2 regions of the Brevibacillus sp. NPDC003359 genome follow, and region 2 is predicted to be linked to the other one. Evidence: predicted binding sites of a transcription regulator. Region 2 holds the regulator's gene; the other holds the start of a gene.

Region 1 (15,045 bases), on a different contig from region 2:
GACGATGGTTTTGCCTGAGGCAGCGTCCTTGACGCGGTCGAACTCACCTGCCGGGAGCACGTAGGAAGCTAGGGCTGCCAAAATGATGATGATAAAGAGGATGGCATACGTATGCGGCACCGAAAAACGTTTCTTTGCAGGTTTCAATGGATGTGTAGACATGAGGTCACCTCGCTTTTTTTTGTTTATGACAAGCAAGGGTCGTGCCAAGTGTCGAAATTTCCCGAATATAAGCGTTTTCAGTGGATTTTCATAGGCAAGGAAAGAGAATACAATGAGCTTTAGGAATGTTTATTAGGTTTTATTCAGCCTAATACATCCTATTATTCAGTAGGGCGGAAGCTAAATCCGCCCGTGTTTTCGCAGCAATTCGATACCCGTGTGGGTGATGGAGGTTCCTTGTCGGGTCGTACCTGAACGCACGAATCCTTGCTGCTCTAAAAGTTTCAGCTTGTGGCGCAATGCGCTCTCTGTCCAGCCTACGGATCGTAGCTCAGGGGAGTGCGCCAATTGATAACGCCCGACTGGTTTGTTCGATACGTAATAATGATGCAAGCAATACAAAATATCCAGGTCGCGGTTGTCGTCCAATTTCGGGACAGAAGTCGTCTGCTGCTTTTGAAACAAGCTATCCGTCAATCGCTTGGGGAGATCCTGAATGCCGATGACAGGGTGCTCGCTTACCGTAATGGCATAGTCGACGACATTTTTCAGTTCGCGAATGTTCCCCCGCCAGTCATGGCGATAGAATAGCTCCATTACTTCTGGTGACCATGATTTGCGAATGCCTTGCTGTTCCAGATGCTCATCGATGAGTAGGGGAATATCACTGGTTCGCTCGCGCAATGCAGGAATCTGGATCGGCAGGACAGCCAAACGATAGAACAGATCCTCGCGAAAGCTTCCTTGAGAAACAGCATCTTCCAAATCACGGTTGGTAGCAGCGATGATGCGACAATCCACAGAGAGAATACCCGTGCCGCCTACACGGATGACTTGTTTTTCTTGCAGCACACGAAGCAGCTTGACCTGAATGGCCCCAGAGATGTCCCCAACCTCATCAAGAAAAATCGTCCCACCGTCCGCTTGCTCAAACAATCCGGGCTTTCCGCCTTTTCGTGCTCCTGTAAAGGCACCGTCTTCGTAGCCGAACAGCTCGCTCTCCAGCAGGTTTTCCGGCAAGGAGGCACAGTTGATCGCGACAAATGGTCCGTTTTTGCGTAGCGAGTGCTGATGAATGGCGTGGGCGAATAGCTCTTTTCCCGTACCGTTTTCGCCTGTTAGCAGGATCGTTTGATTGTTTTTTGCCATCTTTTTGCCGAGCTCGATAACTTGGAGCAATGGTTGGCTCTGTCCTTTAATATCGGAAAAGGAGTAAGTGGCTGTATGACCGCGCAAGGTAAGGGTTGTTCGCAAGCGTTGGATTTCGGTCACATCTTTTAGCGTACAAACGAAGCCTAGATGTTCATGACTGCGACGGATGCTTTGACTGCTGACGATAAATTGTTTGTGATCAATGGATACGAGGGCGTCCTCCTGATCTTCCTGCTCAAAAAAGGGTTGCAGCAAGCCGTGCTCCTTCAACACTGTGTACGGTTGTCCAACAATAGAGGATGCATGTGGACAAAACAACTCAACGGCGACATCGTTTATAAACGTGATCAGGCCTTGTTCGTTACAAGCGATTACAGGGTCTTTGACTGCCTGAAAGGTAGATTGCAGCTGGCTGTGTAGCTTCTGTACTTCTGCGTAGGAGGTGCCGAGCATTTTCGCGAGCTCAGACATTTCTACAATGAAGGCAGACAAGTACTCGCGCTCCCATTCACTGGGCACGCCTACCTTGCGACCAGTATCAATCAGGTCATGAATGCTGATTTTGCGAAAACCGAGATCGATCACCTCCACATGAGGAGGAAGAGGTACATCAGGAACACTCATAATGATGGCGTATTGAAATTCGAGATCATCAAATGTACAGCCAGGGTGAAAGGGAACGTAATTCAAATGATCGACGTTTGCTTCTAATAGATTTTGGATGACTTCTTGTGCGGAAACGGGCGAATTGTTCATGACAGGGACGGTCGTCCCTGGGGGGATCTGCATCAGCGCTTTCATTTTGTGCAGCTCGAAAAAACGGTTTAAAACCGTGATAGGTACGGAGTCAGCGACAGCTTGACGGGCGACTGTGTACAGCTCCGGGGATTTGGTCGTGATAAAGACATGATCGACCCCGCTTAAATCGGGAATGTGCTCATGGCTGGCATAACCGATGACTTTGCAATACGGCTCGAAATAAGCCCGCAGTTCTTTCAACAAAAATTCGAGAGTGTCCGTTCCTTTTGCAATCAAGACAATGGTGTGGTCCATGCTGCACCGCCTTCGCTCAAACAATCGTGAATGTTTTGTAATCTCATGATAGCACAATGCCTGCCTGTCATCGGATGGATTCGCTTGTATGCAGAGGAAAGACAAGGATTGATTTGCAGGCAAATGCTAGTTCAAAAAGTCGGCTTTTCAGCACCGAGAAAGTGGCGAGAACCTGAAGAAGGAGGAGCGGAGTGTAGGGGACCTACATGAGCACTGGACTTCGAAGGTGAACGCCTCTTTCGATGTCGCAAGAGCTTCCAGGATTACTACGTGATCAAAAGCCGACTTTTTGAACATCCGCAGCAGGGAAGTGTGTTTTAATAGAAGGTAGAGAAGATAAAAGCAATAACAGGAGCAGGAGGAATCAGCATGGAGGACAGAGTGGTTCCAGAGGTGCTGCAAATGATTGGGGAAGTCGTGCCAGACGGGGTATCGATTGCGATCTCGGACGGCGCACAATATTTGTACTATCAGCCGAGTTCCAATATTGATTTGAAAATTACGCCAGGGGATCTCGTTCCCATAGGCTCAGCTACACATCAAGCGCTCATGGAAATGGGAAAAATGGGGCATCAGGTGGAGAGTCGTATTTTTGGTGTGCCATACTACGGACTCTCGCTTCCATTAGTGCGCAATGGTCAGGTCATGGGCTGTATTACCGCCATCTATCCGCCTCACAGCGTTCCGCTCACAAATCCAGAGCCGCGTCTGTCGTTTTTGATCGGAAAAGGGGAGGACGGCTGGCTGCCCATTCCGTTAACAGAGATCGTCTATATCAGCTCTCATGATGGGAAAACGCTTCTGCATACGGCTAGTGGATCGTATGCGAACAAATACAACATGGCAGAGCTTGCGTACATTCTCCCGCAAGAGCGATTTGTGCGCTGTCATCGGTCTTATTTCGTCAATATGGAATCGATCGGCTTTATTCATCCGCATTTTCATTCTACGTTTTTATTGGAGATGAAGGACAAGCAAAAGACGAGAGTTCCTGTGAGCCAGTCGTACGCCAGCTCGTTTCGGCAATTGCTCGGCTTCTGAAATATCTGACAAATGAGAATGGTTCGCTGTCGTTTTTTCTTAATAGCCGCGTAAATATTCTGTTTTGTTGAAAATCGAGTGCCCGCTCAGAATCCGTATGCTAGTGTAAAGGCAACAAAGATGGCATGGGAGGTCACAATGATGTGGGAGCGCTTACGCGATAAACGACTGGCAGATAAAATCGTGACGGCTGAGGTAGCAGCAGGATGGATTGAGGATGGCATGACGATCGGGTTAAGTGGTTTCACGCGTGCTGGTGATGCCAAGGTCGTGCCGCTCGCATTGGCTGAGCTGGCGAAAAAAGAGAACAAGCCTTTTGGCGTAAACGTATATACAGGAGCTTCACTCGGCTCTGATGTGGATGCCGTGATGGCGGAAGCGGGGATCATCAACAAGCGATTGCCTTTTCAAGCAGATCCGGTCATGCGCAAAAAAATCAACGATGGAAGCATGATGTTCGTCGACCAGCATTTGTCGCATACAGCGGAAGCAATTCGTCAGGGAGCGATAGACGCTATCGATTACGCGATTGTGGAAGCGGTTGCAATTACCGAAGAGGGTATGATCATTCCGGCTACGTCCGTGGGGAACTCCAATATTTTTGTGGAAAATGCCAAGCATGTCATCATTGAGATGAATATGGCTCAATCGGTGGAACTGGAAGGCATTCATGATATTTATACACCAGCTATGCAGGGAGAGCGCGAACCGATTCCACTCACGTCTGTGGATCAGCGGATGGGAACAACAGGGATTCCGGTCGATCCGAATAAAGTAAAAGGGATTGTTCTGACGAATCAGTTGGACTCCCCATCGACGATTGTGGAGCCGGATGAAGAAACGGCACAGATTGCCGCACATCTCATCGCGTTTTTGCGTCAGGAGGTAAAAGAGGGACGTTTGCCGAACAATCTCGCACCATTGCAATCGGGAATCGGATCGGTAGCGAATGCGGTTTTCAACGGGTTTTTGGATTCGGAGTTCACGGATTTGACTGTCTTCTCGGAAGTTTTGCAGGATGCGGTGTTTGATTTGCTTGATGCAGGTAAAATATCGTTTGCCTCAGGCTGTTCGATCACGTTGACGGCTGACAAGATGAAGCATGTTACCGACAACTTCGCCCAATACCGTGACAAGCTGCTCTTGCGTCCGCAAGAAATCACGAACCATCCAGAGTTGATTCGCCGCCTCGGTCTGATTGCGATCAATACTGCGATTGAAGCGGACATCTACGGTAACGTCAACTCGACCAATGTATCGGGCACGCGAATGATGAACGGAATCGGCGGTTCTGGTGATTTTGCCCGCAACGCACGTCTGGGCATTTTCGTAACCAAGTCGATTGCCAAAGGTGGAAACATTTCGAGCATCGTCCCGTTTGCCTCCCATGTGGATCATACCGAGCACGATGTAGACATTATCGTCACCGAGCAAGGCTTGGCTGACCTGCGTGGCTTGGCTCCGCGTCAAAGAGCCATCAAAATTATCGAGAATTGTGCGCATCCGATGTATCGCGATCAATTGATGGCGTACTACGAAGAAGCACTCACTCGCGGTGGGCACACCCCGCATGTATTGGAAAAGGCATTCTCCTGGCACGTACGTTACGCGCAGGAAGGCACGATGCTTGCGAAAAAGCCAGCGTTGGTTTAGTCGATTAAATGATGGAGAAACAAACCCGCTCGGGCGTTGAAGCCTCGGCGGGTTTTTCTCGTCTCCATTGCAATGGTATGAGAGCCTTTTATGTTTTTACGCTTGTAAGCTTTCCTACCTCTTTTTCTTGAGCAAACGAAGCCCATGCAAATCCAAAGCCGGCGAGAACGAGCAGACCGCCGATCCAGCCGATGTGAATAATGCTGGCATGGTCTACGATCAATCCACCAAGTCCTGCACCCAGCGCCAGCCCTAGCTGAAAGACCGAGGTGTTCATGCTGAGCGCCACCTGCGAAGAGTGGGGAGACAACGTGATCAAATAATACTGCTGGGCTGGAACGGTGGTTTGCACGGCAGCTACCCAGAACATAACGGTGATGATTGCCCCCGTGGACAGTTGCGAAGACAGCGGCAGGATGAGCAGGATGGCCGCATGGAAAAGCAAGCTGACATACAGTGTGGGGCGAATCCCCCATTTGTCGGTGGAAATGCCTCCGATCCGCGAGCCAGCCACACTAGCGAGTCCTGCCAAGAAAAGCGTGGTGCTTACCCAAGCAGTCGTCATGGCGGCGTTGCTCTGGAGAAGCGGAGTAATGTAGGTATAGACGGTGGAATACCCTGTGACAAAGAACAAAGAGATAAATAGCGCATGGATCACCCGTTTGTTGCGGAGTGCGGCCAACTGTTTGCGTAGCGGGACGGCCTCTTCTCCCTGCTGCTTCGGTAAAAAGGCGAAGATGGCGAAGAAGGGAATGAGTGTCAGCACGGCAATGAGCGCGAAAACAGGGCGCCATCCCCAGATGTCTCCCAGCATGGTGCCAAGTGGAACCCCGAGCACGAGCGAGAGGCTGAAGCCCATGAGGATGATCGCGATGGAGCTGCCTTTTTTCTCTGGGGAGGCCATGTTGGCTGCTTGCGCGAGAGCTACTACGGTGTAGATGCCTCCACAAAGCCCCAGCAGGATGCGGGATACCATCAATAGGGAGAAGTTCGGGCTTATGGATGCGAGCAGGTTTGCCACGATAAAAGAAAACAGTGTCCAAAGGATGAGTTTTTTGCGCTCTACTCCCGAGGTGAGCGCAATCAAGACTGGAGCCCCGAGGGCAAAGGCCAGGGAAAAGGCGGTTACTAACTGACCAGCGAGGGAGAGGGAGACATGGGTGTCATCTGCGATCATGCCGATGATTCCGGTCACGATTGACTCAGCCGTGCCAATCATGAATTCTCCCAAGGCCAGCAATAGGATCAAAAATTTTCTGGACAAGGTGGTTCACTCCTCGAAAAAATGATGATGTGAAAATGATGTAGTGACATTTTACGAAACAATTTTTATAATTTACATGCATGAACCAAGGTGTTTACGATGAATCTCTTTGTATATCCAAGTTATTTGGCAGGGAGCACTTGTGGATTTGAAAGGGTGATCTGCATGGACCAAATCGATTACAAAATCATTAGCCTGTTGCACGAAAATTCGCGGATACCGTTAGCGGAGCTGGGGAGAATCATCGGGATGACGCAGCCTGCCGTGAAGGAGAGGGTCCGCCGTCTGGAGGAGCAGGGAGTCATTATGGGCTACCATGCGTCGATATCTCAGGAAAAGCTGGGTAAGCACACGAGTGCTTTTGTCATGTTTCGCACCAAGCAATGTGCGGCGTTCATCGATTTCTGCAAGCAATCGCCGGAAGTGACGGACATGTACCGGATCAGTGGGGAGTACAACTACATGCTGAAAGTGGTAACGAGGTCGACGGAGGAATTGGTTGCCTTCTCGGAACGCACCGGGGATTTCGGCTATTCCTATACGTTGATCGTGCTTACGGCGCCATTTGAGCAAAAAATGATGCTGGAGGAAGAGAAAATCTTCTGATTGAACAAAAAAGAGGCTCCGCCGTCTCAGGGCGAAGCTTCTTTACTATTGCGTATAGCGAAAATGCTATTTTTGCCGTACATACTGCTCGTCCCTCATGAACAGACGCCAGAAATAAATAAAACCGGGTACGAGAATCGCAAATCCGACCAAATAACAAATGAACAGAGCGTGGAACGTATCCGGGTGTGTAAAGCTGGACTCAATCGTCACATGGGGATAGACGATGTAGGGAAGGCGTGCTGCACCGTACGCATAGCTGGCGAGCAGGTATTGCGTCGTGGCGACGATGACCGCGATCCGCGGAAGGTGGATGCCGAAGTAGCGTCGATCCTGGGGCAGCAAGAGAGCGATATAGGTAATGAAAAAGCAGACTGCCGATGCAATCAGCCACGGCAAATAGTCGAGAATGCGGTCGTACAGCCATTTTGCCTCGATTTGCATCGTGAGCACGGTAACCAATGCCGCCAGAAATGTAATCGGACCCAGAAGCACCGCATCCCGGCGGTAGATGGAGAAGGCTTGCTTTTCACCCGCGATGTAAGAGTAGTCCGCGAGAAGCAGCGACGAGAGGAAGAGTGTGCTGCTTACGGCAAGGCCAATATAAGAATAGACGTGTGGGCTGGTCAAAAATAGTCCCCAGTCGAGATACTCCACGCCATTGATCATCCGAGACAACCCGCCCTGTGTCACAGGAAGCACGCTGATTAACAGAGCCGGCACCAATATCCCGGTAATGCCGGAGACGATGCTGAGCATCTTGTCATACTTGTAAATCAGATGCGAAAACACCATAAACGTACTGCGAATCAACATCAATAACACCACGAGACATCCGGGAACCAACAGCAGGCTCCCCAATGTGTAGGTCGCGCCTGGAAAAAAGGTAACGAGCGCGACGACAATCAACACGATAAAGACATTCACGACTTCCCAAGAGGGCGAGAGGTAGCGATTGGCGATTTGGGTGGCTTTGGTTTTTTCCCGATTCAAATAGATCATCGACCAAAAACCTGCACCGAAGTCGAAGGAGGCCGCGACGGAATAGATGACGACGAAAATCCAGAGCAGCGTAATGGCAATAATCGTGTCGGTCATATCGTTCCTCCATCAACTTTCGGCTGTTCTGGCGGTTCGAGCTCCAAGGGGTGGCGACCAAAATAGCTACGGAATACGAGCAGGGTGACGATCGCGAAAAACACGTACACCGAGAGGAAAATCCAGAACAGTGTAGAGATGCCTGCTGCTTTTGTGGCAGCATCTACTGTTTTCATCACACGATAAACCACCCAAGGCTGGCGTCCTGTGCAGGCAAAAATCCAACCGAATTCGATGCCAAACAAGGCGAGCGGTCCACTCGTGACAAATACCCATAGAACCCAGCGCGGAAATTGAGAGCGTTTCAGCAGCTTTTTCCAAGCGAAGCCGATAAACCCGACGAAAATCAACAAGCTGCCGATGATGACCATCCCGTTAAAAAGAGTATGGACGTAGAGCGGGGGCCACAGCTCCTGTGGAAAATCATCTAGACCGACTACAACCTCGTCAAAGCGATTGGCTGCAAGGAAGCTGAGCGCCCATGGAATTTCGATCGCGTATTTGACTTCTTTCGTCTCGGGATCGGTAAAGCCGCCAATCGCGAGCGGGGCGTAGGCTTGTGTTTCAAATAGCCCTTCGGCAGCGGCCAGCTTTTCCGGCTGGTATTGATGCAAAAGCTGTGCGGATTCATGACCGTTCAAGGCGGTTAAAAGGGAAAAGGTGCCACCAACGATCAAACCGGTCAACAGTGCTTTTTGATGATACAAATAAACGCGACTGCCTTTTTCGGCGCGCAGCATTTTCCACGCTGCCACTCCAGCGACAATGAATGCCCCCGTCATATAAGCAGAGACAGTAACATGACCTGCTGTCACGATAAAGCTGGGATTGAAAAAAGCTTTCCACGGGTCCACGTCGACGATCTGTCCATCGACCATTCGAAAGCCAGTGGGAGTGCCTTCGAATGCATGGACATTCGTAATCAGGATCGCGGAGGCCGTCGCACCAAGCAAAACCATGAACAAACTCAACAAACGCATGTTGCGGGATAGGCGGTGAGCCGCGTAGACGTAAATGGACATAAACAAGGCTTCCACGAAGAAAGCGAATATTTCGATCTGAAAAGGCAGCGAAATCACCTTGCCGACAATCTCCATGAACCCGGGCCATAGCAGGGAAAGCTGGACACCCGCAATCGTCCCAGAAGGAATCGCTACACCCAGCAAGATCGCCTGGGCTTTTGTCCAGCGTTTGGCCATGATCTCATAATCGCGGTCACGCGTCCGCCAAAAGAGGAGCTCCACCAACAAGATCATAAGCGGGAGACCAACGCCCAAGGTCGCAAAAATAATGTGAAAGGCCATAGTCGTCCCGAATATGGCTCGAGTCATCACGATATCTTCCACGTTCAACGTCCTTTCTGATCGGCACCAAAAATTGTTAACGATTTCCTCGTTAATGTCCCATGAGGAGGCGGAGTTTATACGAAAAAGACCGTCACAAAAATGTGACGGCCGGGCTTGATGATAGGATAAGGGCGTTTGGAAGAATTGATTATTTACGATAGAGTGGATAATCAACCTCAGTCGGTACTTGAATCAACACCAAGCGGAGCGGAGCATTTGTTGATGCTTGGTAGATGGCTGTACTGCTTTCCTCGGAGGAGAGGACGACAAAGTCACCTTTAGTTGCTGGGGCAGGGCTCTCGCTGATAGTTGCTTTCTCTGCAACACTCCCGTTCCCTTCCACCACAACAACTGCGTGAGCATAGCCAGCCGGGAGTTCTTTTTCATACGACTTTCCAGAGGGAATCGTGATATCGCTCATCAAGGAATCCGTGACCAACTGAATGGGCGCAGACGATCCGATGATGTGTTTGATTTGCACACCATCTACCTCCTCAGATGGAAACTCCTCATGATCATACTGATAGTAAGTAGGAGGTTGCTTCGTCGTTTGCGCGAGATGCGGTTCAAACCAGATTTGAAACATTTCAGTATCTTTGTCGAATTCTTCTGCATGGTACGCGCCTGACCCAGTTTGCATGATCTGCGCGCCGCCTGTCGACACTTCCTGAATATTCCCGAGTGTATCCCGATGGCCGACTGTCCCGGTGAGGACGTACGACAAAATTTCAAAGCCGGAGTGGGGGTGCAGTGGGATTTCAAATGTCTTCAGCGTTTTTGCCCATGCCCAGTAAAAAAGTGGTCCTACCCGTTTTACAACGGAGCCTTCATGTGGGAAGCCAATTGGTTTGCTCTCTACGATTTCACCGTCGCCAAAATGTCCTTTTGCTTGCTCATTCTGTGTATAGACGCGGATTTCCATCTGATGTTCCTCCCTTAGTGCGATTGCTGGCTTACGGGTTGTGAGGAGTCACCAATTAAAACAAAACGTATGCGCCTGGACCGATCAACGCCACACCAATAACAACTGCGATTAAAGTCAGGTTGTATTCGAATCCGTTTTGTGTGACCCAATATCCATTTTGACCGTGCACCTTCAGAATGGCAACCAGCATTGTGAACGCGAGCAAAATAGAGCTTGCCCAGATACCTAAGCCTGCCGCAAACATCAGACCACCAACGAGTTCAGCCAATCCTGCAACAAAGGCCATCGCTACGCCAGGCTTCACCCCGATGGACTCCAGCCAGCCGCCTGTTCCTTTCAAACCATAACCGCCAAACCAACCAAACAGCTTCTGCGCACCATGACCTGCAAACGTCAAACCAATGACCAAACGAATCAATAACAATCCAGTATCCAACACTTTTCATCTCTCCTTAATTATTTTAATTTAATGTATCTTTAATTAAAGATATTTGTCCAAAAAGGCTGGCGGGCCTTAGAAGGATTCCGCCAGTTTTGCTGCTTTCTCTACACCAGCTGCAACGAGCTCAGCTGCTTTGTCTTGGAATTGGTTGTGACCTTCTACGATCACTTCCGTTACATTGCTGATGCCCCAGAAGCCGAGGAGCGTGCGAACGTATTTGTTTGCCATTTCAATCTCAGCCATAGGCCCTTCGGAATAAACGCCACCACGTGCGCTCAACAGAGCTGCTTTTTTGTCACCCATCAGACCAACTGGACCTTCAGCAGTGTACTTGAATGTTTTGCCTGCTTGGGAGAGGTAATCCATATACGAGTGCAGAACAGCAGGAACGGTAAAGTTCCACATAGGGAAAGCGAATACGATTTTGTCTGCTTCTATAAACTGGTTCAGGTATTTGTTAACCAAGTCAGCACGTTTTTGCTCATCAGCAGACAGCTCGATGCCGTTTCCTGCTTTCCACATAGCAGTGAGCATGTCGTTACCGTAATAAGGGAGGTTTTCCGCAAACAGATCCAATTCAACGATTTCGTCGTTTGGATGTGTTTCTCTGTATGTTTTGGTGAAAGCTTCGTACAACTTTACACTTGTAGCCTGCTCAACTGGGCGATCATTCGCTTTAATAAAAAGTACTTTACTCATGAAAATTTCATTCCCCTTCCATTTAGTAAGTCACTAACTTTTAATGTGTAAATCTTGATTTTAAGATTATTACGTATCAGATCTTTTGTCAACACTTTTTTGTGTTGTGGTGAAGAGAGAGGACTGCTCATCTAATAAGTAGCCTGAGCAGTGCGTCCCAACTTTTTTAGCAGTTCGATAGCCTGACGTTGTTCTTCTGGTGTGAGACCTTCCATCGCTTTCTCAATTGAGAGTTGATGAGAAGGGAAGATATCAGACAAAAATTGGTGCCCTTTTTCCGTGAGTTCCGCATAAATGACGCGGCGGTCTGCCGAACAGGGCTTGCGAATGAGCAGTTGCTTCTTTTCGAGTTTGTCCACAACGTACGTGATGTTTCCGCTGGAGATCAATATTTTTTCGCCAATTTGCTGCAATGGTTGAGGACCTTTATGAAATAATACCTCTAGAACTCCGAATTCGGTTGGATTAAGTCCATGCTGGCGAATGTGACGATTGGAGTGAGCGGTAACCCAGTTGTATGACCTCGATAATACTACAAAAAGATCGAGGGGATCATTTCGCAGTGGTTTGTCAGACATATGGACCCTCCTTTTCATCGAAACTTCGATATCTTTAATTTAAGATAATCCTACATCTCGCATTCACATTTGTCAAATTTAGATAAATAAATAAAATGAAATCACGCCTGTACAAACAATTGTCCCTGTGATAAACTTTTGTTTGTAAACAAGCTGTGAAAGCGAAACAGAAGAAAGGAGGATGACCGTGGAAAAAGACATGCAGATCCTTCATCATATCCGGCAAAATCCTTTTATCTCGCAACAGGAGTTGGCCGATCTGATTGGTATCTCACGTTCAGCGGTAGCTGGCTACATCGCGCAGCTGACCAAGCGTGGAGAAATAAAAGGACGGGCTTATGTGCTTCGTGATGAAGGAATGATTGCTTGTATCGGCGGGGCCAACCTGGACCGCAAAGCACGTGGCAAGCAGCAGGTGCGCCTACACTCATCCAATCCTGTAACGATTATGGAATCGTGTGGAGGAGTGGCACGAAATATCGCGGAGAACCTCGGTCGTCTTGGCTGCAATACGTCTCTTATCACCAGCATTGGTGAGGACAAGGAAGGCGATTGGCTCTTGCAGGAGACGAAAAAGCACGGGGTGCATATCAGCCAAGTATGGCGTCTGCCTACACAGCGGACGGGAACGTATACTGCGCTTCTCGATATTGATGGCGAAATGGTTGTTTCTTTGGCGAACATGGATATTTATGATGCTCTCACACCAGAGATGTTTGCGGAGAAATGGTCGCACATTGCAGCAGCCCACGTGGTTTTCATCGATACAAACATTCCGGCGGACTGCTTGGCCTACATCATCGAACGTTGCCAGGAGGAAAACATCCTGCTCTTCGTTGACCCGGTCTCTTCAATTAAAGCAAAGAAGCTCCCACAGCAATTGGACGGAGTAGAAGCGATTTTGCCGAATCGCGAAGAAGCCGAGCTGATGGCTGGCATGAAGATCACGACGATCGAAGAATGCGCCGAGGCTTGCCGCAAAATCAGGGAACGAGGCGTCAAGCATGTCATCGTGACCTTGGGTGAAGAAGGAATTTACTATCAGTCCGAGGACGTTGCGGAGCATATGTCTCCGTATCCAACGGAAGTAGTAGATGTAACGGGGGCAGGAGATGCGTTCGCGTCGGGACTCTTGTATGGCATTGTAAACGGAGAGTCTTTCCAGAGAGCGTGCCGCCTTGGATTGGCAGCATCAGCTCTGACATTGCAAACAGAGCAGTCCGTATCTCCTCTATTAAAAGCAGAACAATTGGAACTGGCCGTAGAACAATTCGAAAAGGAGCGATAAGAGATGAAACAATATTTGACCTTTACTGAGGAAGTACGCCACGCACTGGAGAATAACCTGCCGGTAGTTGCTCTGGAGACGACGATTATTTCGCACGGTATGCCATACCCGCAAAACATTGAGATGGCAAAAGAAGTAGAACAAATCATTCGCGACAACGGTGCCGTACCAGCTACGATCGGGATCATGGACGGCAAAATCAAAATCGGTTTGACTGACAGCGAGCTGGAAGAGTTTGCGACGAACAAAAATGTAGCAAAAGTAAGCCGTCGCGACTTCGCTTACATTTTGGCTAGCGGTAAAATCGGTGCAACTACAGTAGCCGCTACTATGATCGCAGCAGAAATGGCTGGCATCCACATGTTTGCAACTGGCGGTATTGGTGGGGTACACCGTGAAGGCGAAATCACTTGGGACGTATCTGCTGACCTGACTGAGCTGGCACAAACAGATGTAGCGGTAGTATGCGCAGGTGCGAAATCGATCCTCGATATCGGCCGCACACTCGAATATTTGGAAACGCAAGGTGTACCAGTTGTTGGCTACCGCACAGATGAATTCCCATCCTTCTTCGCTCGCGAAAGCGGATTTGGCGTAGACATGCGCATCGATACACCGGAAGAAGTCGGTAAGATGATGAACACCAAATGGGATCTGGGCCTCAAAGGCGGTATGATTATCGCGAACCCAGTACCAGAATCCGATGCACTCAACCACCAGGAAATCGAGGCTGTAATCCAAAAAGCACTCGCAGAAGCAAAAGAAAACAACATTGCAGGTAAACAGGTAACGCCTTTCATGCTCGATAAAGTGAAAAAGCTGACAGAAGGCAAGAGCTTGGCAACGAACATCGCGCTGGTGAAACACAATGCTGAAGTAGCTGCGAAAATCGCGGTAGCTTATCAGAAAGAAGCGAATCAAGGTAAATAAGAGAGAGCGAAGATCGACCAATTGCCCTCGGTTAATCCGGGGGCTTTTTTTGTTGTTTTTTAGCGGCTGTAGTGGAGGGGAAGAAGCTGTGGTAAACATCATGAAAGTTGGAGCAAGTAGAAGACTCCTCGAACGACTATGTAAAAGATTATCTTGGATGTATTTCTCCTTCACGTTAACCTGCAAAACGATATAAAAACAGGGCGAACACTTTGCTGTTAAGAAGTACTGCCATATGTTTGGAAGGAGACCGCCCGAACGCAGTGAGGAAAAAGGCGACTGGAAAACATGTGGCAGGGCTTCGTCCGGCACCAAGGATAGAGGACCACCCAGCATTTCTCCCTGTGTTTTCAGCACGTAAAACCCATTTAGAAAAAAATTGAAAAAAGTACTTGATATACCCTGAGGGGGTATTGTATAGTAAAGGTGTGAACAGGAAACAACGTAAGGGAAACGATACGATAAAATATACCCCTCAAGGGTATTTGGAGGGATTAGAATGAGTGCCAAATCAGCAGAGGCAACAGTCGCAATATCAGGGATGACTTGCGCAGCTTGTGCACTGCGCATCGAAAAGGGTTTAGGAAAAATGGAAGGAGTGGAGACCGCCAACGTCAATCTGGCTTTGGAAAAATCCACAGTCGTGTTCGATCCAACGAAAACGAACATCGACGACATCCGCTCCAAAATTGAATCGCTCGGCTACGGCGTCGTCACTGACAAAGTGGAGCTAAACATCTCGGGAATGACATGTGCGGCTTGCTCCACACGGATCGAAAAAGGTTTGAACAAGACAGCTGGGGTTCTG
Region 2 (15,045 bases):
ATAACGATACGTCATTGCTTCGATCAAAGTCGCACCTTCGCCATTTACACCGCGCTCTTTTGCTTGTTGAACCGCGTAGTAAACCGCGAGAATATCCATACCGTCAACGCGTTCGCTAGCAATACCAGCAGCAACTGCTTTGATTGCGATATTTTCAGAAGCCGTTTGTTTTTCGAACGGCAGAGAGATCGCATATCCGTTGTTTTGGGAGAAGAAGATAACAGGCAGCTTGTATACCCCTGCAAAGTTCATACCCTCGTAGAAGTCACCTTGGGAAGTCGCACCGTCACCAAAGTAGTTGATTGCAACTTTCTTTTCACCGCGCAGCTTGTAACCCATTGCAACACCTGTTGCTTGTGTACATTGAGCCGCGATGATGATTTGTGGCATCAATACGTTTACACCTTCAGGAATTTTGCCACCCTCAATGTGTCCGCGGGAGTACAGGAATGCTTTATGCATAGGGTAACCATGCCATACCATTTGTGGAATATCACGGTAGCTAGGCAGGACAAAGTCTTCTTTGTTAAGAGCAGCCTCAGAACCGATCATGCTTGCTTCTTGACCAGCTACTGGTGCATAGAAACCAAGGCGGCCTTGGCGGTTCAAGCTGATTGCGCGTTGGTCCCATACACGGGTAAATACCATCTTACGCATCAGTTCACGTAATTCATCATCGGAGAGCTTAGGCATCAAGTCAGGACGAACAATCGTACCATCCGGGGCAAGAATTTGCAGCGGGGCGTTGTTCTCTGTTTGTTCAACAGCAGTGGATACGCTCATCACATTCACCTCGTCACTAGAATAAAGGGACTTCCTATTCCACGTCTTGCACCCAACCTCTTCGACTGAGCATCTGCTCAATCAACGGCGAATGCTATTCGCGGTGGAAGTGACCCTGATAAAAACCAGAAGAAAGTTGCATGGTGCAAGAAAGGGCTTACAGCGCCGTTTGCAACACCCTGTTATATTGCAGACAAAATACCTGTTTAATGTGTTACAGTATTGATATTACAGGGTTTATTTCCTCTCTGTTATCATTTACTATATAAGCTGTATCAGTTTTTTTCAAGGCTTAGTTTTTCATTTGAGCAAACAGGGAGTGTGAATCGATGTCTGACTATGTAAAGCGAACAATTGTAAAAGAAGAAGTGCCCAGCATCCACGTGGACACTCCCCGCTCGGTCAAAGTATACCTACCGCCGGGGTACAATGAGCTTCTTTCTTACCCTGTTGTTTATTGCCAAGATGGGAACGACTTTTTTACGATGGGGCGAATCGCGACCATCTCCAATCAATTGATTCTGGAAGAGGGTATCGAACCCTACATCGTCGTCGGTGTCTCAGTCGATCGTAACAAGCGCACGAGCGAGTATTCCCCATCTGGGTCGAGAAACGCAGCCTATCAACGTTTTTTTACTGAAGAGCTGATCCCTTACATTGAGGATCGTTATCCTGTACGCCGTGATCCCGCTTCCCGTGTACTGGCAGGAGACTCTTTGGGGGGAACCGTTTCCTTGCATCTCGCACTGGAACACCCCGACCTCTTTCCACAAGTACTAGCGCTGTCCGGGGCATTTTTCCAAACCACAATCGACCCACTTTTGAGTCAGTCCAATCTGTCCTGGCTGCGAATCTGGATGGTCGTTGGCCTTGATGAGACAGCCGTAGAAACGAGTGCGGGTACTTTCGATTTCGTTCAATGGAATCGCGAGGCAAAACAGATTCTTGAGAACAAACAAGCAACCTTGTCCTATCGAGAAAAACCAGGGAATCACGTCTGGGGTTTGTGGCAAAAAGAGCTACCTGATGCCTTGCGCTACTTCTTTCCCCCTCCCCGTCTGTAACCATTACGAGCCATTGATTTCTTTGATGTCCTCGTAGCCGTAGTACCGGCCATCCACTAAGAAAATGCCTTGGTGGTTGGCTTTTTCAATTTCGCCAGCAACCTGATTGGCGTCGTTTAGGACGATGTTGACAATCTTGCTCTCATCCCGTTTCATTTGATTGAGAATGCGTTCTCGCTCTTTTGCCGAGATCATAACCATCCCTCTTTTCCCCTATGTTGGATAGCTATAGTATTTCATTGGCGAGTCTGAATTACACACAAGCGAGTCAACCGAATGGAACAAAAAAAAGCCTTGCCGCTCTCCCATTTTCCGGGCACGGCAAGACTTTAAGACGTCTTTGTTTATTGTTCGACTGTTGTATATTTAAAATCTCTACCACCAAACGGGTTGCTCAAAAACCCTTTGACTTTGTCATTTTTTATATAGGGTCTTGCGCCATAATACACAGGAGCAATCGGCATTTCTTCCATTAAGATGGTTTCTGCCTCATGCATGATCGCATTACGCTTCGTTGGGTCTTTTTCTAGGTAACTCTGGACGATTAGCTCCCGGTATCTGTTGTTCTCCCAAGCTGCGTCGTTCGTCCCCACTGTTTTGTCCTTGAAAATTTCCAAGAAATTGATCGGGTCATTAAAATCAGCACCCCAATTTCGGTAAGCAAACTGATAGTTTTTGGAGCGCTTGTTTTGTAAAAATACTTTTTCTTCCAACCCACTGATTTTTACATCGACCCCTAGACTTCTTTTCCATTGATCCTGAAGAGCTTCAGCCAGCTTTTTCTGACGATCGTCACCTGAACCATATGTGTATGTCACTTCAGGCATCGCAGAAAGCCCCAGCTCCTTTAACCCTTCAGCCAATAGCTGTTTGGCTTTATCCACATCCTCCTGAAAATAGTCATTTCCGCTGAGCTGCATAGAGGGCGGTACCCATGCAAAAGCCGCAGGCACCCCTGTCTGCACGATTCCGTCTATGAGAAGCTGCCGTTGGATCGAATACGAGAATGCTTGTCGAATCTTTTTATTCGTAAAAGGGGGCATTGTCGTATTAAAGGTGACCGCAACTGTATTCGGATACGGAGCCATTACAATTTTCCCTTCATCTTGTAAGGCAGGGATCACATCGACAGGCAACACGTAGGTTGGATGCCCTCCCCAATCCAATTCACCAGAATCAAACAACGCTTGAGCGGTGTTGGTATCGGTAATCATGCTCCAGACGATTTTGTCGAGCTTTACGGCATCTTTGTCATGATACTTCTCGTTTTTCACAAGAACCAACTTGTTTTTATGCTCCCACAGCTCCATTTTGAAAGGGCCGTTGCCCACGTAGTTATCTGGAGACGCTGCCCAGTCCGGATGTGCCTCCAAGGTTTTTTTATGTAAGGGAAACAATGTCGGGAAAGCCGTCAGCTCGTAAAAAAATGGAGCTGGCGAATTGAGCTTGACCTCAAGTGTAAAATCATCGAGCGCTTTGACCCCTACATCTTCATGCGATCCTTTCCCTGTGTTGAATTCCTCTGCCCCTTTAATGAAATAAAGCATGTAGGCGTATTCGGATGCTGTCTTCGGATCGAGATTTCTTTTCCAGGCGAATTCAAAATCATGGGCGGTTACCGAATCTCCGTTGCTCCATAGCGCATTCTTTTTCAATTTGAACGTGTATGTCGTCAGATCCTCGGATACCGTATAACTGTCGGCAATCGCGTTGGCTATTTTCCCATCCGGTCCATAGCGAGTCAATCCTTCAAAACAGGCTGTAATGACATCAAAGGAAGTGCCATCTGAGGCAAGTCCAGGATCTGCTGTCGGAGGCTCCCCACCGTCTGCGTTCCAATTCAATACCATCTCTTTTCCTGTTGGTTGCGATGCCTGCTCATTCGGTTTGTTGTTTACAGTCGTTTCGCTTGTACTGCATCCTGCTAACACTTGAAGCAGCAAGAAACAGCTCAAAACGAAGCTCATCCTCTTTCTCATCGAGACCATCCCCCTTGATTCGATCCGATTCCTTGCACCAGTCAACGTTATAGCTTTATTACACTACCATGATAACGTAAGTGGTTACGAAACAAATCAGACGGTATGGCGAAAAACAGTTGGCATATAGACTCTTATTTTGTACAAATTGTCTAACTATTTAGAATTTACGTTTTCAGGCAAAGAAAAAAAGCCAGTCTTCTCTTCGACTGGCAACAAGCGATTGACATCATTACTTCGTTTCTAACAATTGCTCTACTGCTTCTAAAACACTCTTACTATGTTGATCACTAATGTGTCGATGAGTCGTAAAGCGAACCATATACTCATCAAAATCAACAGCGAGTACTCCTTTTTCCTCCAAACGCTCCATGAAAGAAACTGCCGTTTGGCCGATTGACTCCGTATTAACCAGTACGATGTTTGTATCGACCTGCTCGACCTGAAGAGATAGTTGACGCAAGCCTTTTGCCAATTGCTGTGCCCGTTCATGGTCTTCTGCCAACCGTTCGGTCATCTGTGTCAGAGCGATGATACCCGGTGCTGCCAAATACCCTGCTTGACGCAGCCCGCCTCCTAATTTTTTTCTCCACCATCTCGCTTCCTCGATAAACGCACGCTCTCCAGCCAAAATGGAGCCAACTGGAGCACTAAGCCCTTTGGACAAGCATATTTGAACGGTATCGGCAAAAGCGCTTAGCTCACTGACTGCAACGCCTTGGGCCACAGCCGCATTAAAGAGGCGAGCACCATCCATATGAACGGGTATACCGTGTTTTTGTGCTACATCATAGACACTCTTCATTTGCCCGACAGAGATTACCGCCCCACCCGCGCGATTATGCGTATTTTCGAGGCAGATCAATTTGGTACGTGGAAAATGGATATTGTTGCCCCGAATCGCTTTCTTTACATCTTCTGCACGCAAAGCACCACGTTCTCCAACCAGTGTCCGTGTTTGCACGCCTGCCAACGCCGACATAGCGCCGCCTTCATAGTAAAAAATGTGCGAATCCGCTTCCGCAATGACCTCATCTCCGTTGACACAATGCGTCAGAACAGCCACTTGATTGCCTTGCGTGCCACTTGTTACGAACAAGGCAGCTTCTTTTCCAAGTATTTCAGCCGCGATCGCTTCCAAACGATTGACAGTGGGGTCCTCTCGGTAAACATCATCACCAACTTCCGCTTCCAACATGGCTCGAAGCATCTCCTCGGTTGGTTTCGTAACAGTATCACTGCGCAAATCGATTTTCATAGATGACTCTCCTTCCACCCGGTTGTTATTCTCTAGACATGTCGTAACACTTTCAACATTGCATCCTGATTTCCCTCTTGCTAAGATGGAGGGGTAACTTACATACAGTTAGGAGATTTGACCTGTGAAACTAAAAATCACGCGTAACGCTGCCAAGCAATTGGCTCCAATCATCGAACAAGAAGAAGACAAAGAATTGAAACTGCGCGTTTATATTACTCACTCTCACGGTGATCATGCACACTACGGACTCGCTCTGGACAAGCCAACAGACGAAGATGTTGTGATCTCAACAGACAAAGAGATCGATGTGATTGTGAAAAAAGATGACCCATTGCTGGATGGCATCATCATTGATTACCTCTTCTTGCCGCAAGAAGGTTTTGTTATTACCAACCCTTCTAAAGGTAACACAGGCGACCACTAAGCATGATACAGATAAACCCTCTGCTTTTTTTGGTCTTACCCCTGTCAAGTAGACAGTTTGAAACAAGCCATCGTTTAGGTGTTCGTTGAAAATTAAGTTTTAGACTAAGCCTAATACATGAAACAGCGGCGACTTAAGACCTGATATAAGTCTTAAACTCACCGCTGTTTTTATTGAACTATCGATCCCCGTTAGTTGAAATAATTAAAGTAATTTAAGTAATTTAAGTAATTTCACTTTTATAATAAAGGCTACTAATTAATACCTAAGCTTTTTTCAATGCTTTCTAAAGCCTTTTGCAATATGGTTCTAGGACATGCAAAATTAATTCTTTGGAAATGTTCTCCCCCAACGCCAAAGATATAACCATCGTCCAGGGCGATTTTAGCCTTTTTCTGCATCAATTGCTGAAGTTCTTTCTCCGTGAATTGAAGATCACTAAAATCAAGCCACGCCAAATAAGTCCCCTCTGGTCTAATTATCTTTACTCTTGGAATCCGTTCCTTTAGAAAGTTATCAATGAAATCAAGATTCTCTTGTAGGTAAATAATGAGTTGCTCAAGCCATTCTTCCCCTTTGTTGTATGCTGCTATTTGAGCTACAGATGCAAAGGAGCCCGGATCAATATCAATTGTCGATAATTTATGGTTCAATTCGCTCCTTAACTTTTCATTCGGTATTATAATGTCAGAAATGTGAAGACCCGCAAGATTAAATGTCTTTGAAGGTGATGTACATATTATTGAGTTCATCTTAAATTCCTCAGAAATCTTACCAAATGGGATATGTTGATTTGGCTGATAGATTAAATCCGAGTGAATTTCATCTGAAACCACCAGCACATCATTCTCCAAACAAATCTTACCCAACCGTTGCAATTCTTCAACTGTCCATACACGCCCAACGGGATTGTGGGGGCTACATAAAAACATAAGTTTCGTTCTGCTATCTTGAGCAATTCTTTCTAATTCAGAAAAGTTCATTTCATATCTTCCATTATTAAGTACCAATGGGTTATTAGCTATTCGACAACCATTATTGGTAATAATATTGGCAAAGGGATAATAGACAGGACTTTGAATGATTACTTTATCGCCTGGATTGCAAAATGTTTCTACAATAAAGTTAAGTGCTGGAATGATACCTGGAGTGAAAAGTATCCACTCTTTTTCAATGTCCCATACATTTCTTTTTTTTTGCCAGTTAACTGCTGCTTCCAAAAACTCATCACTCTTATGACCATAGCCAAAAATACCATGTTGTGCTCTCTCTGTTAATGCCTCAATAATGGGATTAGCCACTTTAAAATCCATGTCTGCAATCCACATTGGAATGCTTTCTTCGTTTCCAAAGTTTCCTTGTAGATGTTTTTTAGACCATTTAATAGAGTCTGTTCTCACTCTATCAATTACTTCATCAAAATTGTATTGATTCATAATATTACCTCCCTAAGCATAAACGGTACTCCAAAACATTATTCAGGTCCTAAACTATAAATAGTGTAGAACCTAAACAATATTTTGTAAAGAGAGGTTTTATTAATGTATGAAATTAAAATACTCTTTTTTATTCTTGACGAGGCATATCTAACAATTCAGTATACTGTTGCATAACTTTATAAAATACGTCAATTTCTTCAGTCGTAAAATGTTTCTGCAATGTTGCATCCGCCCAAGTAAGCTCTTTAATATCATAATCTTTGTGTGCTTTACTTAGGACTTCTCCTTTATCAGTAACATACAGATGTACATTTTTTGCGTTGTCATGTTCCTTTTTTCGTATAATCAACCCCCGTTTTTCTAGTTTGGTAATAATCTGTGATACTGCACTTTTTGTACGATTCCACTCCAATGCCACCTCAGTAACGGTGATTCCTGGATTCTCCTCAATAACAGTCAGTGTATGCACTTCCATCATATTGATGGTTTCCCCAGTACCATAATCACGAGCTGCTTTTATATAATCAGAGTAGGTCATAACAAACTTATAAATAATATTCGCCTTGGCATCCAATTCATGGTATTTTGCATTTTTTTGGATTATATTTTCAGTATCTTTCATTTTTCCTCCAGCCATTCATTCCATTTTTCAAAACGAAAAAAAACGAAGTCTAACTACTGTCATAACCTTGAGAGACTGTGCTGTTCCAAACTGTCCATAATCCAAATTGTTTCTAAGTGAGAATTTTGCTGGAAGCATACCTATGACTGTAATTCTTTACTCATGTTGTACCAAGTTGCTCCAGCATGTTCAGATCTTGAAAAACCTTTGTTGATATAGCCATGTCTTTCATAGAAGGGAATTAAGTTCTCTTTACATGTAAGTGTTATTGTTTCACGCTTTTTCACTCTTGCTTCCGTTTCTAGATACGTAAGTAACCTTGATGCTACTCCACGATTTTGAAAATGTGGAGCCACTGCTAATTCTAAAACGCTTTGATGCCAGTTAGTCTCTCGATTTTCCTTAATGTCACTAAACAAATCATCCGTTATGAATGCTGTTTCAATCACTGGTCCATTCACGAAACCCGCAATTTCACCATCTTCTTCAGCTACATAAAAGCTATCTGGAATTAACTCAATGCGCTTTTCAATTGCTTCTTTCGTTGCAGCCTCTTCTTTTGAAAAGCAAAGCTGTTCAATGGCTACAAGTTGAGGCAAATCTTCTATTTTTGCATTTCGTATTTTTAACATTTAACTCCCCTCAACTTCAATAATGTCACCAGATGGTTCAGTTTCTAAGTATAATCACCGGTGTGGATTTTCAAACCCGGATACAACCTTCTCTTTTGAAAGTATCATTCTCATTAGATTTTCGTAAAGCTGATTGATACTGTTCATAATACTGCCCGTTAGAAATGGCTCAAGTTAGTCTAAAGCATTATTTTCTTAGTCTACAACTACATTTTCAAAGTCTAAAACATTATTTTTAGTGAACACTAGGCAGTCTGAGCTCGGTATTGCACAGGGGCTCAGATTGTTTAAACGGACTTGAATATGCTCATTATTATAAAAATGAATATATTGTTTAATGGCCTTCTGTACCTCTTCATCCTTCATAAAAGTGTTTACGTACAAACATTCTGTCTTAAGATGGCTGAAAAAGCCTTCGATACAAGCGTTGTCCAGGCATTTTCCCTTCCTTGACATACTTACGGTAATATTAGATGCTTGTAGAAATTCGTTTTATTTTTTTGATGTATATTGGTATCCTTGATCACTATGCAAGAGGACACCATTCACATCTCGTTTTTTAATAGCTGCTTTTACCGTATCCATAACAAGCTTCAGATCGTTCCGTTTACTGACTCGATAAGCAACGACTTCATTATTGAATAGATCGTAAATGACCGACAGATACAGGTGACGTCCATTAAAGATTACAAACGTAATGTCCGTTGCCCATTTCTCAAGAGGACGTGAAGCAGTAAAATCACGATTTAATTTATTTTCGGAAACGACAACTTGCTCTCTTCGGCCAAAAAACTTACTTTTTTTCCGAATGCGTGCTTGAATTCCTAATTCCTTCATCAGTCGATACACGCGTTTGTGATTGATTTGAATGCCATGTGTTTTGCGGAGCCAAGCTTGTATCCGTGGATACCCATAAATGCCTTTAAATCTTTGATAAGCAGCCGTGATGATCATTTTTAGCTTTTGTTCTTCCTTCTGCCTTTGGGTCGGATACTCTTGGTCATGCAGCCATTTATAATAGCCGCTTCTTGAAACTTGAGCACCTTACAAAGAAGTGAAACAGGAAACCATTTAGCCAACTCAGTAATGATCTTAAATTCTACTGTTTTCTTCCTAGTCTTCTTCTCTCTCTTCTGGCTTCTAAGAGCTTTTTTAAGAATTCTACCTCTGCCTCGAGACGCTGTATTTTCTCCTCCGGGGGAAGAGATTTTTCACGAGTGCTCTCTGTTTTTCTTGTTTTCCCTCTACGATCCTCTAAGCCCTTCAATCCATCATCTCTGTATTTTCTAACCCATCTGCGAAACATTCTTAAATCAAGACCGTATGTTTCTTTGATCTCCCTATAAGTAGTCCCTTGCTCAAAACATTCCACAACATGATGTTTGAATTAAAGGAAATACGACTTTTTAGTACTGCTCATAAAAATTCCCCTCCATGTAAACAGTAAAGGGCTTCTTCTTACTGTCCACCTAAAGGGGATAATACCATTTATAGGCAGAGGGTTTTCTTTGATGATGAGATTCCTATTCGTCTATAGCCCTGGTGTACAGCTCTGAGGGTAAATCTTTCAGCAACGGGGAAGAAACATCATCAACCTGCGTCATAACAAGCCGATGAACCGGACGCGTCATCCCGACATACAACAGTTTTGCGTCCCATTCATTATTTTGATAAGCGTCTACATCCAGTAAAATGACCACATCGAACTGCAAGCCTTTTGTTAGAAAAGCAGGCATGACGGTTACGCCACCCGGGAATTGGTTATCCTTGCTGCCCAACAGAGTCAAATCGGCTATCTTGTCTTGCAGGCCTTTATGTGCTTTTTTACTCGCTTGAATGGTTTTCGCAACGATCGCAATCGTCTTGAAGCCTTCCGATTGGTAGGCAGCTACACGCTGAGAGATGTCGTCCCACTGTTGCGCTCGTGAACGAGTCTTGACCATGATTGGTTTTTCACCATGTCGCAAAACCGGTTTGGCCAATACCGTCTCTGGCAATTCAATTTGCCGTAATACTTCATTGGCACAGTGCATGATCTCAATTGTCGAGCGATAGCTTTGCGACAGCGTATAATAGGAAGGAAACAGCTGTGCAAAAATTCCCTTCGTTAACTCTTCCCACGCATGAATACCCCGGTAGCTATGAATGCCTTGAGCAATATCTCCCACAATCGTAAGCGAGTTTCGCTTGGTAGCGAGTGCAATGACCGCGATTTCCAACGCACTCAGGTCTTGCGCTTCATCTACGACCGTATGATCGAAATGCTCTGCTTTATTCATGCCCTCAACAATATGCTGTAAGTATAACAATGGCGCGATATCTTCCGGCTCCAATCTCTCCTCTGCAAACAGTGCTGCACTTGACTCGGTCACATCGCGCACGACCTCGTCTGAAATGTCAGCCGGTACGAGTTTGCGCAACAATTCCTCATCAGCAATCAGCTCGCGATAAGCTGCGAAGATTTCCAGTCGCGGAAAGGTCGTCAGGTACGTATCCAGTATTTGCTCCAGCATTTTCTCGAATTTGTACAAGCCTTCTTTGTCCAAATCGACTTTTCGCTCTCGCAAATGGGCAAACAATTGTTTGTTCATTTCTTGTTTCAGATGCTTGCGAAGCGCTTCTACCCGCCGATGATACGGCATATTGGCGAATAGCTCCAAGAAGCATTGGCGGATAAAATCACCCGGGATCGAAAAGACTTGCTTCGTTTTGTTGTATAAAAAGCTGAGCTTCTTAAAAGGAATTCTTGTTTCGACGATATACCGAATGTATTGCTCCAGTGCCTCCCGGCAAGCGAGCGATCCTTTGAAGCGAAGCCTGTTTCGCGTCATTTCTTGCTGGCGCTCATCCTGCCCCTCTTCGAAGAACAATTGAAGTGGCTTATCGGGACTGACGATTCTCCATCCTTTTGGCAGCAGAGGCTTCACTAGACGCGCCGCCCAATCTACAAAGGTAGACTGTTGAACGTCATCGACTCCCAGCTCAGGCAAGACCTCGGATATATAGGTAAGAAACATTCGGTTGGGTGCAAACACCATGAACTTTTTTGACATCATGGAATCCTGGTAGTTATAAATCAAATAGGAGAGTCGGTGCAGGGCAATCGTTGTTTTTCCGCTCCCCGCTACCCCTTGCACCACAATAGGCCGTTCTTTTTCCGCACGGATAATATCATTTTGCTCGGATTGAATCGTAGCGACAATGTCTTTTAGCCTGCTATCGTTCGCCTGATTCAGATTGGCTGCCAAAAATTCATCAATAAAGCCCTCTTGCAAAAACTCGTCGGGATGCCCCATTTCGCGGTTAATCGTTTCTTTTACCGCTCCATCAAAGATACCGACAATCTTTCTGTCTTCGATCGCAAAATTACGCTTTAATCGGACTTCTCCACGCACGATTTCGCGGCCCATCCGGTAGAACGCGTCTTTGCTCTCGCCGGAATAATAAAGACTGGCGATAGGCGCACGCCAATCCACGACGACGGAATCAAACGTATCGCTGCGTACAATTCCCCGTTTTCCTATGTAGACCTGATCCAGCTCGTAGATTTCATCTTTCAAAAAATCCACTCTGCCGAAATAAGGCTTCTCTCGACCCTGATCTTCCAGGTAGCGCAAATCCTTTGCTTTCTTATAGTTAACGACCTGTTTCACATAGTCATCTGTTGCCTCGCGAATATCATTGCGAAGTTGCTCGATTTCTTCGTCGATCGCTGAAACTGTTTCATCCAGCTTTTTTTGTTCCAACTCATAATCACGATGCTGTGTACTCACATTCATTCCCCCTCACATGTATCGTGTCATTGAACGTATCAGGACCATTGCCTAGCCATCCATATTCCAACTGCACAAGAAAGTAGACCGACTCCCAAACTGAGAAGAGCGTACAAAGTGCCACGCAATAGATGGCCTTCTCCCCAAAACGAGACCACTTCCAAGGAGAAGCTTGAGAAAGTCGTAAATCCTCCCATGACACCCGTTGCAAATAAGAGATAGAGTGTCGGAGATAAAAAGTCACGTTCTTTCCCTAGTACGAACAAGATGCCGATGATCAATGATCCACAAACATTCGCGATCCAGGTTCCCCACGGCCATCCTGGTTGATTAGCGAGCAAAGACAATAGGTAGCGCAAAAGAGAGCCAACTGCTCCTCCAACCGCGACAGCTATCCACGCCATCTCCTTCCCTCCCTGGCTAGTAAAATGTTCTCGTTATGTATGTCACAGAAAAAGACACCCTAGCGTCAAGCGAGGATGTCTGTCGTATCAGTAATTGTTATCTTACTGTTTTGGCTTATTTTCTTCAAGGTCTTCCACATAACGGATGGAATCCAAATTTGCTCTCAATGAAAGCTTAACGGCGTCAATGTACTTTTGGCGCAACGCTTTTTGTTCGAGTTTTTCTTCTTCGGTCAAACCTTCTTCGCGAGATTTTTTGACCAATTCGTTAATGCGCTTAATTTCTGCGTCAGATACCACTGCTGGTTCCTCCCACTCTGTAATGGTGCCGCTTCATTATACCACATTCGAATGATCCCGCAAGACAGCCGAACACTTACGAAGCATCAGGAAGGAGCAGAGTTTGACCTGGGTAAATCCTGTTGCTCTCCAATCCGTTCGCATCCTTAATCTCTATTATATAGTCACGAATATCCATTTGCTGATCTGCTTTGTATCGAACGGCTAACGTCCATAGGCTGTCTCCGGATTGTACGGTTACTTCTGTGCCGTGTGGTTCCTCTTTAACCGAAGAAGCAAACACTAGTTCGGTCAACAAATAAAAAAAGAGAGTAAATGTAATAAGAAACAAGAGAGCTTGTCCTCTCGTGATACCAAAACGAACACGGCGTTCTTCCTTTTTCTCGAAACGATTACGTACTGTCAATGAATTCATGATAATGGCCTCCTAACAAACATACGTTCTGTCCCCTTGTAACCTCATAATAAATGAGAACATATGTTCATGTCAACGATGAATCGAACTTATGTTTGTCGAACGCAAGCTCCCATGGTATAATATAGGAAAATATGTTCGAGAAATCAGAGGTGTCTTTCTATGTCAAAATTATCGAGTAGACAACAAGCCATCATCGAGTTCATCCGAAAGGAAGTTCGTGATAAAGGATATCCACCATCTGTCCGTGAAATTGGAGAGGCTGTCGGACTAGCTTCCAGCTCAACGGTACATGGACATTTGGCACGTTTAGAGAAAAAAGGCCTCATTCGTCGAGATCCTACCAAGCCGCGCGCTATCGAATTGCTATCCGATGAAGATCGTTTTCAAGACAATTTCGAAGACTCTGTCGTTCGTGTGCCTGTAATCGGAAAAGTAACCGCTGGACAACCGATTACTGCCATTGAGGATGTAGAAGAATACTTCCCGCTTCCAGACAATATCGTGACTTCTGACAAGGTCTATATGCTACGCGTCTCCGGAAACAGTATGATTGATGCCGGGATTCTCGACGGAGACTACGTAATTGTTCGCCAACAGCACGTAGCGAACAATGGTGACATTGTCGTAGCTATGACAGAAGAAGACGAAGCGACTGTCAAAAGATTTTTCAAAGAAAAGAATCACTTCCGACTACAACCGGAAAATGCCACAATGGAACCGATCATTCTGGAGCATGTCACCATTCTCGGTAAAGTCATCGGTGTCTATCGACTCATTCACTAGTCTCCACGTAAAAAAGGACAGCCTCTGCTGTCCTTTTCGTTTTCTGTATGTTATCTGGCGATAAAAAACCAGATGATCATCGTAACTTGCAGAATGACTTTTACGACCGCACTACCCAAAAATCCGATCAATGAACCTACGCCCGCTTTCACTGCTCGCTCCATCGACTGCTTCTGCACCATCAGTTCTACCAGGACGACGAATACGAACGGCAAGATCAGCATTCCAAACGGTGGGAAAACAAAAATCCCGAGGATAATTCCGACCGCAGCGGCAATGGACGACCACTTGGACCCCCCGTACCTTTTCACGAAGTACATGTTCGTCAGCAAGTCAGCACCGTAAAGCAGAATGCTTAGAACGACCATTCCCCACCAAAAGGATGCCGGCAATCCCGCTCCCGGATCTGCTATGAAAAAGTGATAGAGCAAAAAGCCCGCCCACAGCAATATTGTATCAGGTAGAACGGGTAAAAAAATTCCTGCGATGCTTAGCAAGAACAATAACACAACCACGACCCACAAAAATATTTCCATCCATTACACTCCCTTCATCTAGGTATACGAGTGATTACCGATTTCGTTGCGTACTTATTCACTTTTGTCTAAACTATTTTAAAAGAAAGCAGACATGGAGGTAGTCGCATGAGAAATTGGTATGATCTCTCTTACTTGGGCAGAGGAACGCTGCGTCAAAAAGCGGCGTGGGAAGCGATTCAAAAGACTCACATCATGGAAGTCCTATCCGTTTACCGCCCAGTGCTTGCCGGAACGATTCCATTGGATATTGACGTCAAGCAAAGCGATCTGGACATTATTTGCGAGAGTCATGATCTGGAACAATTTGAGCAGGCTGTTCGAACAGCGTTTGGCTGCTTGCATGGATTTGAAGTGACACACCTAGATGTGAAACGTATTCCCACGTGCGTCATTCAGTTTTTCACAGCTGACTTTTGGTTTGAATTGTTTGCTCAACCCGTAGCTGTCGAAAAGCAAAATGCTTATCGCCATATGGACATCGAAGCACGGCTGTTAGACATAGGCGGCTTGGATGCGTACCAACAGATCAGGTCTCTGAAGAAAAGCGACATCAAAACAGAGCCTGCCTTTGCTCAATACTTTGATATTCCGGGTGAAGATCCATATGAGGCATTGTTGGAATTA

What was found. Region 2 encodes LexA, which represses DNA repair genes until DNA is damaged. Its sites were predicted from a motif close to CGAACATATGTTCG; they were not measured.
Region 1: ACFYU8_RS22125 (carbohydrate kinase) is a predicted target of LexA. The motif match lies at 12,151-12,164, and genes of this name have one in related genera.

The regions. Positions count from the first base shown of each region.
Region 1 is NZ_JBIAOR010000011.1:7,488-22,532, forward strand. Features, by position in the region: gene ACFYU8_RS22065 (YfcC family protein) at 1-162, opposite strand, end outside; gene ACFYU8_RS22070 (sigma-54 interaction domain-containing protein) at 343-2,367, opposite strand; gene ACFYU8_RS22075 (LytTR family DNA-binding domain-containing protein) at 2,737-3,408, shown strand; gene scpC (succinyl-CoA:acetate CoA-transferase ScpC) at 3,550-5,061, shown strand; gene ACFYU8_RS22085 (MFS transporter) at 5,150-6,325, opposite strand; gene ACFYU8_RS22090 (Lrp/AsnC family transcriptional regulator) at 6,491-6,931, shown strand; gene ACFYU8_RS22095 (cytochrome d ubiquinol oxidase subunit II) at 6,998-8,029, opposite strand; gene ACFYU8_RS22100 (cytochrome ubiquinol oxidase subunit I) at 8,026-9,360, opposite strand; gene ACFYU8_RS22105 (pirin family protein) at 9,524-10,297, opposite strand; gene ACFYU8_RS22110 (DoxX family protein) at 10,353-10,739, opposite strand; gene ACFYU8_RS22115 (FMN-dependent NADH-azoreductase) at 10,815-11,441, opposite strand; gene ACFYU8_RS22120 (MarR family winged helix-turn-helix transcriptional regulator) at 11,573-12,019, opposite strand; gene ACFYU8_RS22125 (carbohydrate kinase) at 12,207-13,307, shown strand; gene ACFYU8_RS22130 (pseudouridine-5'-phosphate glycosidase) at 13,311-14,237, shown strand; gene ACFYU8_RS22135 (heavy metal translocating P-type ATPase) at 14,737-15,045, shown strand, end outside.
Region 2 is NZ_JBIAOR010000001.1:1,257,286-1,272,330, forward strand. Features, by position in the region: gene pdhA (pyruvate dehydrogenase (acetyl-transferring) E1 component subunit alpha) at 1-783, opposite strand, end outside; gene ACFYU8_RS05485 (alpha/beta hydrolase) at 1,113-1,847, shown strand; gene ACFYU8_RS05490 (hypothetical protein) at 1,851-2,048, opposite strand; gene ACFYU8_RS05495 (peptide ABC transporter substrate-binding protein) at 2,192-3,826, opposite strand; gene ltaE (low-specificity L-threonine aldolase) at 4,059-5,084, opposite strand; gene ACFYU8_RS05505 (HesB/IscA family protein) at 5,209-5,511, shown strand; gene ACFYU8_RS05510 (MalY/PatB family protein) at 5,766-6,947, opposite strand; gene ACFYU8_RS05515 (MarR family winged helix-turn-helix transcriptional regulator) at 7,078-7,572, opposite strand; gene ACFYU8_RS05520 (GNAT family N-acetyltransferase) at 7,713-8,204, opposite strand; gene ACFYU8_RS05525 (IS3 family transposase) at 8,400-8,672, opposite strand; partial or broken gene ACFYU8_RS05530 (IS3 family transposase) at 8,697-9,230, opposite strand; gene ACFYU8_RS05535 (helix-turn-helix domain-containing protein) at 9,304-9,576, opposite strand; gene ACFYU8_RS05540 (HelD family protein) at 9,728-11,977, opposite strand; gene crcB (fluoride efflux transporter CrcB) at 12,016-12,381, opposite strand; gene ACFYU8_RS05550 (DUF896 domain-containing protein) at 12,484-12,681, opposite strand; gene yneA (cell division suppressor protein YneA) at 12,758-13,096, opposite strand; gene lexA (transcriptional repressor LexA) at 13,259-13,882, shown strand; gene ACFYU8_RS05565 (DUF456 domain-containing protein) at 13,933-14,418, opposite strand; gene ACFYU8_RS05570 (DUF4269 domain-containing protein) at 14,527-15,045, shown strand, end outside.